Regions from separate parts of the Pantoea phyllosphaerae genome, predicted to be linked through region 1. Evidence: predicted binding sites of a transcription regulator. Region 1 holds the regulator's gene; the other holds the start of a gene.
What was found. Region 1 encodes Fur, which represses iron uptake genes when iron is present. Its sites were predicted from a motif close to ATAATAATGAGAACNACTATCAA; they were not measured.

Region 1 (6,234 bases):
GCGCAACCACGGCCTGTCGCCGCGTGCCGACGAGATGAGCTATCGCGCCATGGCGCAGGATATGCTCGACACCCTGGATGCGCATCAGATCGATCGTGCCGCCGTTATTGGCCACTCAATGGGCGGAAAAATCGCCATGGCGATGAGCGCGCTGGCGCCGCAGCGCCTGGAGAGGCTGGTGATGATCGACATCGCGCCGGTGGATTATCAGACGCGACGCCACGACGAGATTTTCGCCGCCATCCGCGCCGTTAGCGCCGCAGGTGTGCGCCAGCGCAGCGAGGCCGCGCAGGTGATGCGCGCCCATATAAAAGAAGAAGGCGTCATCCAGTTTATTCTCAAATCGTTTCAGGATGGCGAGTGGCGCTTCAACGTTCCGGCGCTATGGGAAAATTACGCTACAATATCTGGCTGGGAAGCGGTGCCGCCCTGGCCGCATCCCGCGCTCTTTATACGCGGCGGCGACTCGCCCTATCTCGACAACCAGCATCGCGATGCGCTGCTGCGTCAGTTTCCTGCGGCACATGCGCACGTCATCAGCGGCGCCGGCCACTGGGTGCACGCCGAGAAACCTGATGCCGTATTGCGCAGCGTCCGCCGCTTTTTTGCGCTTTAAAAGCAAAAGCTTGCCGTTCGCGGTTTACCATTGGCGTCATCACTTCGGCTGGAGTATGATGGCGCGCTAAATTTTGCCGCTGCCTATTTTTTTGCCGCGGTAATGGCCCATTTCGTTATAAACGCGCCTGCTCGCGCCGCTAGTTTTACTAACCCATGGCAAAAGAACACACTGACCGCACTACGCTGGATCTGTTTGCAAACGAGCGTCGGCCCGGTCGACCGAAAACCAGTCCGCTCTCGCGTGATGAACAGCTGCGCATCAATAAGCGCAATCAACTGAAACGTGACAAGGTGCGCGGGCTGCGTCGTGTCGAACTCAAAATGACCAGCGAAGCCGTGGATGCGTTAAACACCCTGGCTGAGCAGCGCAACATCAGCCGCAGCGAACTGATTGAACAAATGCTGCTGGCGCAACTCAAACTGGGCTGAATAGCGTAAAGCGCACGCAGAAGCAAATGGAGCGGCTTTTCGAGTTCCGCCCTTTTGCCCGCTCTGCTATCATTCGCTTAATTGTGCGCTCTGCGCATGCACTCATCATCAGGATTTAAGAGGTTATTTACTCCATGGCAATCGTAGGCATCTTCTTTGGCAGCGATACCGGCAACACCGAAAACATTGCAAAAATGATCCAGAAACAGCTGGGCAAAGAGGTTGCGGAAGTGCATGACATTGCCAAGAGCACGAAAGAAGATCTCGAGGCGTTCGATATCCTGCTGTTGGGCATTCCAACCTGGTACTACGGCGAAGCGCAGTGCGACTGGGACGACTTCTTCCCGACGCTGGAGGAGATCGATTTCAACGGCAAGCTGGTCGCACTGTTCGGCTGTGGCGATCAGGAAGACTATGCAGAGTATTTCTGCGACGCGATGGGCACGATTCGCGACATCATCGAGCCGAACGGCGCGGTGATCGTCGGCCACTGGCCGACCGAAGGCTACCACTTCGAAGCCTCTAAAGGTCTGGCGGATGACAAACACTTCCTTGGCCTGGCGATTGACGAAGATCGTCAGCCGGAACTAACCAACCAGCGCGTCGAAGCCTGGGTTAAGCAGATTCACGATGAGCTGCAGCTGCAGGCCATCATCGACGCCTGATTAGCCACATACTCAATGTGGGCGCTGGCTCACATTGAGTTAATGGTTTTTCCTATAGAAATAATAGCTACAGATTTTTAACTTTTATCTCTGATTCTGTACAATACCCACATCGGTTATCTGCTTATTTCTTCCGCGAGGTCAGGAAGTTAGCGAGATGATAACGAACCTCCTGCATTTCTCCGCCCGGCGCCGTTACGCTTCTTCTTACAGCCCGTGTTGATTTCAGGCGTTTCCCTCGGTTTTCATTTCAAAACTTCGCCTCTATAATGAGACGCAAATGAGAATAGACACCGAACGACATTCAAGGCAAGGCGCCTCAAGTAACCAGCAAAGTAACAGGACAATATCCGCATGACTGACAACAATACCGCATTAAAGAAGGCTGGCCTGAAAGTCACGCTGCCCAGACTGAAAATTCTGGAAGTGCTTCAGGAACCTCAGTGCCATCACGTCAGCGCGGAAGATCTGTATAAACGCCTGATTGATATGGGCGAAGAGATTGGTCTGGCTACCGTTTATCGCGTACTGAATCAGTTTGACGATGCGGGCATCGTTACGCGTCATAACTTCGAAGGTGGAAAATCGGTTTTCGAACTGACCCAGCAGCATCATCACGATCACCTGATCTGCCTCGACTGCGGCAAAGTCATCGAATTCAGCGATGAATCAATCGAATCACGCCAGCGAGATATTGCTACCCGTCACGGCATCAAGCTGACGAACCATAGCCTTTATCTCTATGGACACTGCTCGCTGGGCGATTGCCGCGAAGACGAAACGCTCCACGATCAGTAAAAATGTGTGCTATGCAGTAATGCTATAAGCCGGTCTATGTACCGGCTTTTTTTATGGCCGTCAGGCGACCAGCGTTTCGTGCAGGTAGCGCCAGCGGGGGATTGAGGTAGTGCAGTCGAGGATCGCCAGCGAAATGCGCGCCTGATCGCTGCCGTTCATCATCTGCAGCTCGCGATACTGAATAGTGATCTCATCTTTGCTCTGAGAGATCACCGCGTGTTCGCTGGTGGCGATGCGCATGCCTTCGCGACGCCCCTGCAGCTGCCGAAACAACGCTTCAGTTTGATTCAAATCGAGCAGTCGCCCCTGGGGTGTGACCATGCGGAAATCGGGATGGAAGTGCGAGAGCAGCAGATCGAAGGTATCGTCTTCGCCTGAAGGCTGATTGAATATACGTTCGATTAACTGATGTAAAACTACCACGCTGTGTTTTGCTTCCTGACCAAGAGCTGTCATCATTTTTCCTTTTTATGCCCGCATAGCCTCTTCAAAGAGCGAATAGCCTACCTGAAAAAATGAAATTCACATCTGGAAATTGATTAATTTTCGTTAACTCAGACAACTCCCAGTCTGGTCTGACAAGAGATAATGGATTGTTACATAACAAAAAATGGTCTTGCCGCTAATTGCAGATATAAAAAAGGGCGATTGCTCGCCCTGTCGTAAATGCATATCAAGCCGAATGCGAAAAAATTACTCGCCGATTTTCGCCCAAGTGTCGCGCAGGCCCACGGTGCGGTTAAACACCAGCTGGTTCGGACGCGAATATCGGCTGTCGGCACAGAAGTAGCCTTCACGCTCAAACTGATAAGGCGCTTCCGGGCTGGCGTTCTGTAAGCCTGGCTCGACAAACCCCTGACGAATCTCCAGCGAGTTCGGATTGATGGTGGTCAGGAAATCCTCTTCCGCACCAGGGTTCGGCACGCTGAACAGGCGATCGTAAAGGCGGAATTCCGCCGGCAGCGCATGGTCGGCGGAGACCCAGTGGATCACGCCTTTTACCTTGCGGCCGTCAGCCGGATCTTTGCTCAGGGTATCGACGTCGCAAGTGCAGTAGATGCAGGTGATATTCCCCTCTTCATCTTTTGCCACGCGCTCGGCACGGATCACGTAGGCGTTGCGCAGACGCACCTCTTTGCCCAGCACCAGACGTTTGTACTGCTTATTGGCTTCTTCGCGGAAGTCAGCGCGATCGATCCAGACCTCACGGCCAAACGGCACGTCGCGCGTGCCCATCTCCGGCCTGTTCGGATGATTCGGCATGGTGATGATTTCGTTATGGCCAGCCGGCAGGTTCTCAATCACCACTTTCAGCGGATCGAGCACCGCCATGGCGCGCGGCGCGTTTTCGTTCAGATCGTCGCGAATGCAGGATTCCAGCGACGCCATCTCAACCACGTTATCCTGTTTGGTGACGCCAATACGGCGGCAGAACTCGCGGATCGAGGCGGCGGTATAGCCGCGACGGCGCAGGCCCGAAACGGTCAGCATGCGCGGATCGTCCCAGCCTTCCACCACGTTTTCGTTGACCAGCTGTGTCAGCTTGCGCTTCGACATCACCGCATATTCGAGGTTGAGACGCGAGAACTCATACTGGCGCGGATGCACCGGTATCGAGATATTATCCAGCACCCAGTCATAGAGGCGACGGTTATCCTGGAACTCCAGCGTACAGAGCGAATGGGTGATATTTTCCAGCGCATCGGAGATGCAGTGGGTAAAGTCGTACATCGGATAGATGCACCACTTTTTGCCGGTCTGGTGATGCTCGGCAAACTTAATGCGGTAGAGCACCGGATCGCGCATCACGATAAAGCTGGACGCCATGTCGATTTTGGCGCGCAGGCAGGCCTTACCCTCGGCAAATTCGCCGTTGCGCATTTTTTCGAACAGCGCCAGGTTCTCTTCGACGCTGCGATCGCGCCAGGGGCTGTTTTTGCCCGGCGCGGTCAGGGTGCCGCGATATTCGCGGATCTCTTCCGGCGTCAGCTCATCGACATAGGCCAGACCTTTGGTGATCAGTTCAACCGCGTAGTGATAAAGCTGATCGAAGTAATCTGAGGAATAACGAACGTCACCACTCCACTCAAAGCCCAGCCACTGCACGTCGCGCTTGATGGACTCGACGAACTCCATATCCTCTTTAACCGGGTTGGTATCGTCGAAACGCAGGTTGCACTGACCCTGATAGTCCTGAGCAATGCCGAAGTTCAGGCAGATCGATTTAGCATGGCCAATATGCAGGTAGCCATTGGGCTCAGGCGGAAAACGGGTATGCACGCTACTGTGCTTGCCGCTCGCCAAATCTTCGTCGATGATCTGACGAATAAAGTTAGTTGGGCGGGCTTCAGCCTCACTCATCTCTCAATCCTCAATACGTATAGCGGGTGGTTTGTACCACGAAGTAACGGAGTATGATCCACAAAGCGCCGAAGGGAAACAACCGGTTTGTTAAGGCGATAAAACGAAAACAGGCAGGAATCGCTTCCTACCTGTTTTTTTTTACGGCAATGCGATTAGAGGCTTAGCCTTTTACCTCGTAAAGCGGGGTTTCGCCAGCCACCACTTTCCCGGTCGCCAGCAGCGTCAGCCCGGCGAAATCTTCGCTGTTGCTGATCACAACCGGACTGATCATCGAACGCGCGTTGGCGTTGAGGAAGTCGAGATCCATCTCCAGCACCGGCTGACCCGCCGCGACCGTCGCGCCCTCTTCTACCAGCCGGGTAAAGCCTTTGCCGCCCAGCGCCACGGTGTCGAGGCCCATATGCACCACAATTTCGACGCCGCTGCCGGTTTCCAGGCAGAAAGCATGGTTGGTATCGAAAATTTTCACCACGGTACCGGCAACCGGCGCCACTACGGTTTTACCGGTCGGCTTGATCGCCAGCCCTTCGCCGACCGCCTTGCTGGCGAAGGCTTCATCAGGCACTGCGTCCAGGGCGACCACTTCGCCGCTCACCGGTGCCATCAGCGTCACAATGGCTTTGGTTTCGCGGTTCATCACTGCCTGAGGCTTTACCGCTGGCGCGGCGGGGGCTGCTGACGCGCCGCCCGCCGAGGCGACCGGCCCTTTCGTCAGCACTTTTTTCATTGCGGTGGCGATGCTTTCTGCCTGGGTGCCGACAATCACCTGCACGCTCTGTTTATTCAGGCGGATAACCCCGGACGCGCCCAGATGTTTGGCGACGGACTCATTGACCTGCGCCGAGTCTTTTACGTTGAGACGCAGACGCGTGATACAGGCGTCGATACCGGTCAGGTTGTCGGAGCCGCCGATGGCGCCGATATAGCGACGCGCCAGCGATTCGGTCGCGCTCTCGCCGTTGTCGGTTATGTCGACGTTAACGTCGTAGCCGTCTGTTTCATCACCCGCCACCGCCAGCTCGCGGCCCGGCGTCATCAGATTGAATTTCGTGATGGTGAAGCGAAATACCACATAGTAGAGCGCAAAGAAGACGATGCCCTGCGGGATCAGCATCCACCAGTGTGTCGCCAGTGGATTACGGCTCGACAGCACCATATCCACCAGACCGGCGCTAAAGCCGAAGCCGGCGATCCAGTGCATGCTGGCGGCGATAAATACCGAAATGCCGGTCAGCACCGCGTGGATAACGTAGAGTACCGGCGCGACAAACATAAAGGAGAACTCCAGCGGCTCGGTAATGCCGGTGAAGAAGGCCGCAAAGGCTGCGGCCAGCATAATACTGCCGACTTTAACGCGGTT
Region 2 (6,234 bases), on a different contig from region 1:
GCAGCACGCCCGCAGGCACGCCAGCATCCAGCAGAATGCGCACCGCCTGTGCGGCGATCAGCGGGGTCTGTTCCGCCGGTTTGGCCAGCACGCTGTTGCCCGCCGCCAGCGCGGCCGCGATCTGGCCGGTAAAGATCGCCAGCGGGAAGTTCCAGGGACTGATACAGACCACCGGACCAAGCGGGCGATGCGTTTCATTATCGAAATCATTACGCACCATGCCGGCATAGTAGCGCAGAAAATCGACCGCTTCGCGCACTTCGGCGATGGCGTTGTTATAGGTTTTGCCCGCTTCGCGCACCAGGATGCCGATCAGCTGCTGCATGCCGTCTTCCATATGCTGCGCGGCGCGATCGAGGATCGCCGCGCGCTCGTCCGGCGGCGTCGCGAACCAGATTGGACCGGCATTCACCGCCGCATCCAGCGCCAGCGACACCTCCGTTTCGCTCGCCTCGCGCACCTGGCCGACGATATCGCCCGGCGCAGCCGGATTGATTACCGGACGGGTTTCGCCGTCGCTCAGCTCGCCGTCAATAATCGGCTGTGCCAGCCAGGGCTGCGCGGCGCTGCTCAGCAGGGCGCTGGAAAGCGACGCCAGACGATGTTCGTTGGCCATATCGATGCCCGCCGCGTTGCTGCGTCCCGCGCCGTAAAGATCGCGCGGCAGGGGGATCTTCGGATGCGGCAGGCCAATCGCCCCTTCGCTCGCCCCCAGTTTTTCCACCGCCACAACCGGATCGGCCACCAGCTCGTCAATCGGCAGCGAGGTATCGGCGATACGGTTAACGAAAGAGGTATTGGCGCCGTTTTCCAGCAGGCGACGCACCAGGTAGGCGAGCAGGGTTTCATGGGTGCCGACCGGCGCATAGATGCGGCACGGACGGTTGAGTTTGCCGTCTGCCACTTTGCCGACCACCTGCTCGTAGAGCGGTTCGCCCATGCCGTGCAGGCACTGGAACTCATACTGGCCCGGATAGTAGTTATTGCCCGCCAGCTGGTAGATGGCCGCCAGCGTGTGGGCGTTGTGGGTAGCGAACTGCGGGTAGATCAGATTCGGCACCGACAGCAGCTTGCGCGCGCAGGCGAGGTAAGAGATATCGGTGTAGACCTTGCGGGTATAGACCGGATAGCCTTCGAGGCCTTCCACCTGGGCACGTTTGATTTCGCTGTCCCAGTAGGCGCCTTTCACCAGGCGGATCATCAGGCGGCGACGGCTGCGCTGCGCCAGATCGATCAGTGAGTCGATCACGAACGGGCAACGCTTCATATAGGCCTGAATGACAAAGCCGATGCCGTTCCAGCCCTCCAGCTCCGGCTCGAAGCAGAGCTTTTCCAGCAGATCGAGCGACAGCTCAAGGCGGTCCGCCTCTTCGGCGTCGATATTGATGCCGATGTCGTAAGTGCGCGCCAGCAGCGTCAGGGATTTCAGAATAGGGTAGAGCTCTTCCATCACGCGATCGTACTGCGCGCGGCTGTAGCGCGGGTGCAGGGCGGAAAGCTTGATCGAGATGCCGGGGCCTTCATAAATGCCGCGGCCATTAGAGGCTTTGCCAATCGCATGGATCGCCTGCTGGTAAGAGACCAGGTAGGCTTTGGCGTCGCTGGCGGTTAGCGCCGCTTCGCCCAGCATATCGTAGGAGTAGCGGAAGCCTTTCTCCTCCAGCTTGCGCGCGTTCGCCAGCGCCTCGGCAATGGTTTCGCCGGTAACGAACTGTTCGCCCATCAGGCGCATCGCCATATCGACGCCTTTGCGCACCAGCGGCTCGCCGCTCTTGCCGATAATGCGGTTCAGCGATCGCGACAGATTCGCTTCGTTGTGCGTTGAAACCAGACGGCCGGTAAACAGCAGACCCCAGGTAGCGGCGTTAACAAACAGGGAGGGGCTGCGGCCCAGGTGCGACTGCCAGTTGCCGTTGCTGATTTTGTCGCGGATCAGCGCGTCGCGCGTCGGTTTATCGGGAATACGCAGCAGCGCTTCCGCCAGGCACATCAGCGCCACGCCCTCCTGAGAGGAGAGAGAGAACTCCTGCAGCAGGCTTTGCACCATGCCGGCGCGTCCGGTTGCCCCTTTCTGGTGCCGCAGCTTGTCGGCGAGGCTCCAGGCGAGCTGATGCGTTTTTTCCGCCAGCGCCGCCGGCAGACGCGCCTGCTCAAGCAGCATCGGCACCGCGTCGGTCTCCGGGCGGCGCCAGGCGGCGGTAATGGCGGCACGCGCCACCGACTGCGGCAGAATATGCTCGGCGAAATCGAGGAACGGCTGGTGCGTCTCTTCCGGGACGATCTCCTCCTGCTCCGGCTGTGCGCCCGTCGTCACAGGGATCTCCGGCAGGGCGTCGCCGCTCTCCAGCTGACCGAGGTAGTTAAAAATCGCCTGTTTAATTAGCCAGTGCGGCGTGCGGTCAACCTTCTGTGCCGCCAGTTTAATGCGTTCGCGGGTGGCCTCATCCAGCTTCACCCCCATTGTTGTCGTGCCCATGACCTGTCTGCTCCTGTCTTTAGCGCTCATACTGCGTGGCCAGCACTATCTCTGATGTTGCAACTTTGTGCAACCGTGTTAAGTGTGACCGGCTTAACAGCCTTTTTAATGATTAATTTGTTAACGCCTTAAAAGGCGGCATGGAACTTGCTGCAAGAATCTCGCCACAATTGCGCAGCGCTAACTTACTGCATTGACGGAGGTTTGCCGGGGTGCAACTGTGGAACTGTGAGCGAGTGCAACCTGTTAACAAAATTACGTGATTAACAGGTGAAATCGCTGTAAGGCCTGTGTTAAATCCATTGTGCGCATCGCGCCTTTCCGGCAGGATACCGCGCCTCAGGAAAGCGCAGACGCCTGAATCTGGAAAAAAACCTGCGGCCCGTCCCGTTCCGGCGAGGCCACAGCGTGCGGTTTCTCTCGGGAAATCAACTATAAAGTGGAGAGACGAATGAGTGTAAGCACACCGATGCTGGTGACTTTTGTTATTTATATCCTTGGGATGGTGCTGATAGGGTTCGTGGCCTACCGTTCTACTAAAAACTTCGACGATTACATTCTGGGGGGCCGCAGCCTGGGCAGCGTGGTCACCGCGCTGTCGGCGGGCGCGTCTGATATGAGCGGCTGGCTGCTGATGGGGCTGCCGGGCGCGATTTTTCTCTCTGGCATTTCAGAAAGCTGGATCGCCATCGGCCTGACGATCGGCGCCTGGTTGAACTGGAAGATCGTCGCGGGGCGGCTGCGCGTGCAGACTGAGCACCATGACAACGCCCTGACATTGCCCGATTTCTTTACCAGCCGCTTCGAAGATAAAAGTAAAATCCTGCGCGTCATCTCTGCGCTGGTGATCCTGATCTTCTTCACCATCTATTGCGCCTCGGGCGTGGTGGCGGGCGCGCGCCTGTTTGAAAGCACCTTCGGCATGAGCTATGAAACCGCACTGTGGGCCGGCGCGGCGGCGACCATTCTTTATACCTTGGTGGGTGGGTTCCTGGCGGTGAGCTGGACTGATACCGTGCAGGCGAGCCTGATGATTTTTGCGCTGATCCTGACGCCGATTATCGTGATTGTCGCCGTTGGCGGACTGGACGACTCGCTGGCGGTGATCGAGGCGAAAAGCATTGAAAACCTCAATATGCTGAAGGGGCTCGATTTCATCGCGGTGATTTCGCTGCTGGGCTGGGGACTGGGCTACTTTGGCCAGCCGCACATCCTGGCGCGCTTTATGGCGGCGGATTCGCATCGCTCGATCCGCACCGCGCGCCGCATCGGCATGGCGTGGATGGTGCTCTGCCTGGCGGGCGCGGTGGCGGTCGGCTTCTTTGGCATCGCCTACTTCCAGAATCACCCGGAGCAGGCGGCGAACGTCAGCGGCAACGGCGAGCGCGTCTTTATCGAGCTGGCGCGCATTCTGTTCAACCCGTGGATCGCCGGCGTTCTGCTCTCGGCCATCCTGGCGGCGGTAATGTCGACCCTCAGCTGTCAGCTGCTGGTCTGCTCCAGCGCGCTGACCGAAGATCTCTATAAAGGCTTCCTGCGCAAAAACGCCAGCCAGAAAGAGCTGGTGTGGTTTGGCCGCGCCATGGTGCTGCTGGTGGCGCTGATCGCCATTGCACTCGCTTCGAACCCGGATAACCGCGTGCTCGGACTGGTAAGCTACGCCTGGGCCGGTTTCGGCGCCGCCTTTGGTCCGGTGGTGCTGTTCGGCGTCTGCTGGAAGCGCATGACGCGCAACGGCGCGCTGGCGGGCATGGTTATCGGCGCGGCGACGGTGCTGATCTGGAAGCAGTTCGGCTGGCTGGGCCTGTATGAAATCATTCCGGGCTTCGCCTTCTCCAGCATCGCCATCGTGCTCTTTAGCCTGCTGGGCCGCGAGCCGTCCGCCGCTGCGCAGCAGCGCTTCGACGCGGCCGAGGCGGAATACCTGACTAAATAATTCATTACAACATACAAGCCCGCTTTCCGTATGGGAGCGGGCTTTTTTGTGTCTTCAGTCCAGAAATAATTTCGCTGCATTACTTGTTTTTTCCTCCGCGATAATGATAATCGGTATCGTTCGCATTTTACCTAACTTTACCTGCGATTGACGCTGCTTAACATTCACGAGGTCGGCGATGTTTGTTCCCTTTCTTATTATGCTGCGCGAGGGGCTGGAAGCGGCGCTGATCGTCAGCCTGATCGCCAGCTATCTGAAGCGTACCGGCCGTTCGCGCTGGTTTCCCGCGCTGTGGGCGGGCGTAGTTATCGCGGCGGCGCTCTGCCTGGCGCTCGGCATTATCATCAACCAGACCACCGGCGAATTTCCGCAAAAACAGCAGGAGCTGTTCGAGGGCATTGTGGCTGTGGTCGCGGTGGCGATCCTGACCTCCATGGTGTTCTGGATGCGCAAAGTGGCGCGCAATATGCGCGTGCAGCTTGAGCAGGCGGTCGATCAGGCGCTGAATCAGAGCGGGCGCGGCGGGCTGGCGCTGGTGCTGATGGTGTTTCTCGCCGTTGCGCGCGAAGGGCTGGAGTCGGTGTTCTTTCTGCTGGCGGCCTTTACCCAGGATGTCGGCTACGCGCCGCCGGTGGGCGCCGTTCTCGGGCTGGCGACGGCGGTGGTGCTCGGTATGCTGCTCTACTGGGGCGGCGTGCGCCTGAATATGGCGCACTTCTTCCGCTGGAGCAGCCTGTTTATTCTGTTCGTCGCCGCCGGGCTGGCGGCGGGCGCTGTGCGTGCCTTCCATGAGGCGGGCCTGTGGAACCATTTTCAGACTGTCGCTTTCGACCTGAGCAACGTGCTCTCCACCCATTCGCTGGCGGGCACGCTGCTTGAGGGCGTGCTGGGCTATCAGGAGACGCCGAGCGTCAGCGAAGTGGCGGCCTATTTTCTCTATCTTATTCCGGCGCTGCTGCTGTTTTTACTGCCGGCGCGTCCGGCGCGCCAACTCTCGACTAAACAGGGATAACTCTATGATGATTCGCTTTCGCCGCAAAACCCTGCTGGCTTCGCTGCTGGCGCTGACGGGAACCGCTGCGGCCGCCGATATTCCGCAGGTCGCCGTCAGCGTGACGGATACCCAGTGCGAGCCGATGCAGCTCACGGTCAAGCCAGGCAAAACCCAGTTTCTGATCAAGAACAACAGCCAGAAAGCGCTGGAGTGGGAGATTTTGAAAGGCGTGCTGGTGGTGGAGGAGCGCGAAAATATCGCGCCGGGTTTTAGCCAGAAGCTCACCGCCAACCTTGAGCCGGGCGAGTATGAGATGACCTGCGGCCTGCTGAGTAATCCAAAAGGCAAACTGACCGTGCAGGGCGAGGCGTCGCCAGCCGCAAAAGCGGGCAAATCTGACGTGCTGGCGCTGGCCGGTCCCATCACCGCCTATAAAGCCTGGGTCACGCAGGAAGTGGCGCAGCTGGCGTCAAGCACCGAAGCCTTTACCCATGCAGTGAAAGCGGGCGATATCGAGAAAGCGCGAGCGCTCTATGCGCCGACCCGTCAGCACTACGAGCGTATCGAGCCTATCGCCGAGCTCTTCTCCGATCTTGACGGCAGCATCGACGCGCGCGAAGACGATTACGAAAAGAAAGCGGAAGATCCGAAGTTCACCGGTTTCCACCGCCTGGAGAAAGCGCTGTTCAGCGATAACAGCACCAAAGGCATGGAGGGCTACGCCACCCAGCTCAACCGCGACGTGCAGGATTTGCAGACCCGCATCAGCGAGCTGGCGTTCCCGCCGGTGAAAGTAGTCGGCGGCGCGGCGGGCCTGATCGAAGAGAT

Region 2: a site for Fur is predicted at 4,516-4,538, ahead of efeU (iron uptake transporter permease EfeU). Genes of this name have one in related genera too.

The regions. Positions count from the first base shown of each region.
Region 1 is NZ_JBPFDE010000003.1:34,783-41,016, forward strand. It holds gene ybfF (esterase) at 1-616, shown strand, start outside; gene ybfE (LexA regulated protein) at 772-1,047, shown strand; gene fldA (flavodoxin FldA) at 1,182-1,712, shown strand; gene fur (ferric iron uptake transcriptional regulator) at 2,067-2,510, shown strand; gene ACR6A7_RS05550 (hypothetical protein) at 2,571-2,966, opposite strand; gene glnS (glutamine--tRNA ligase) at 3,204-4,871, opposite strand; gene nagE (N-acetylglucosamine-specific PTS transporter subunit IIBC) at 5,035-6,234, opposite strand, start outside.
Region 2 is NZ_JBPFDE010000005.1:264,905-271,138, forward strand. It holds gene putA (trifunctional transcriptional regulator/proline dehydrogenase/L-glutamate gamma-semialdehyde dehydrogenase) at 1-2,476, opposite strand, end outside; gene putP (sodium/proline symporter PutP) at 2,928-4,412, shown strand; gene efeU (iron uptake transporter permease EfeU) at 4,591-5,424, shown strand; gene efeO (iron uptake system protein EfeO) at 5,429-6,234, shown strand, end outside.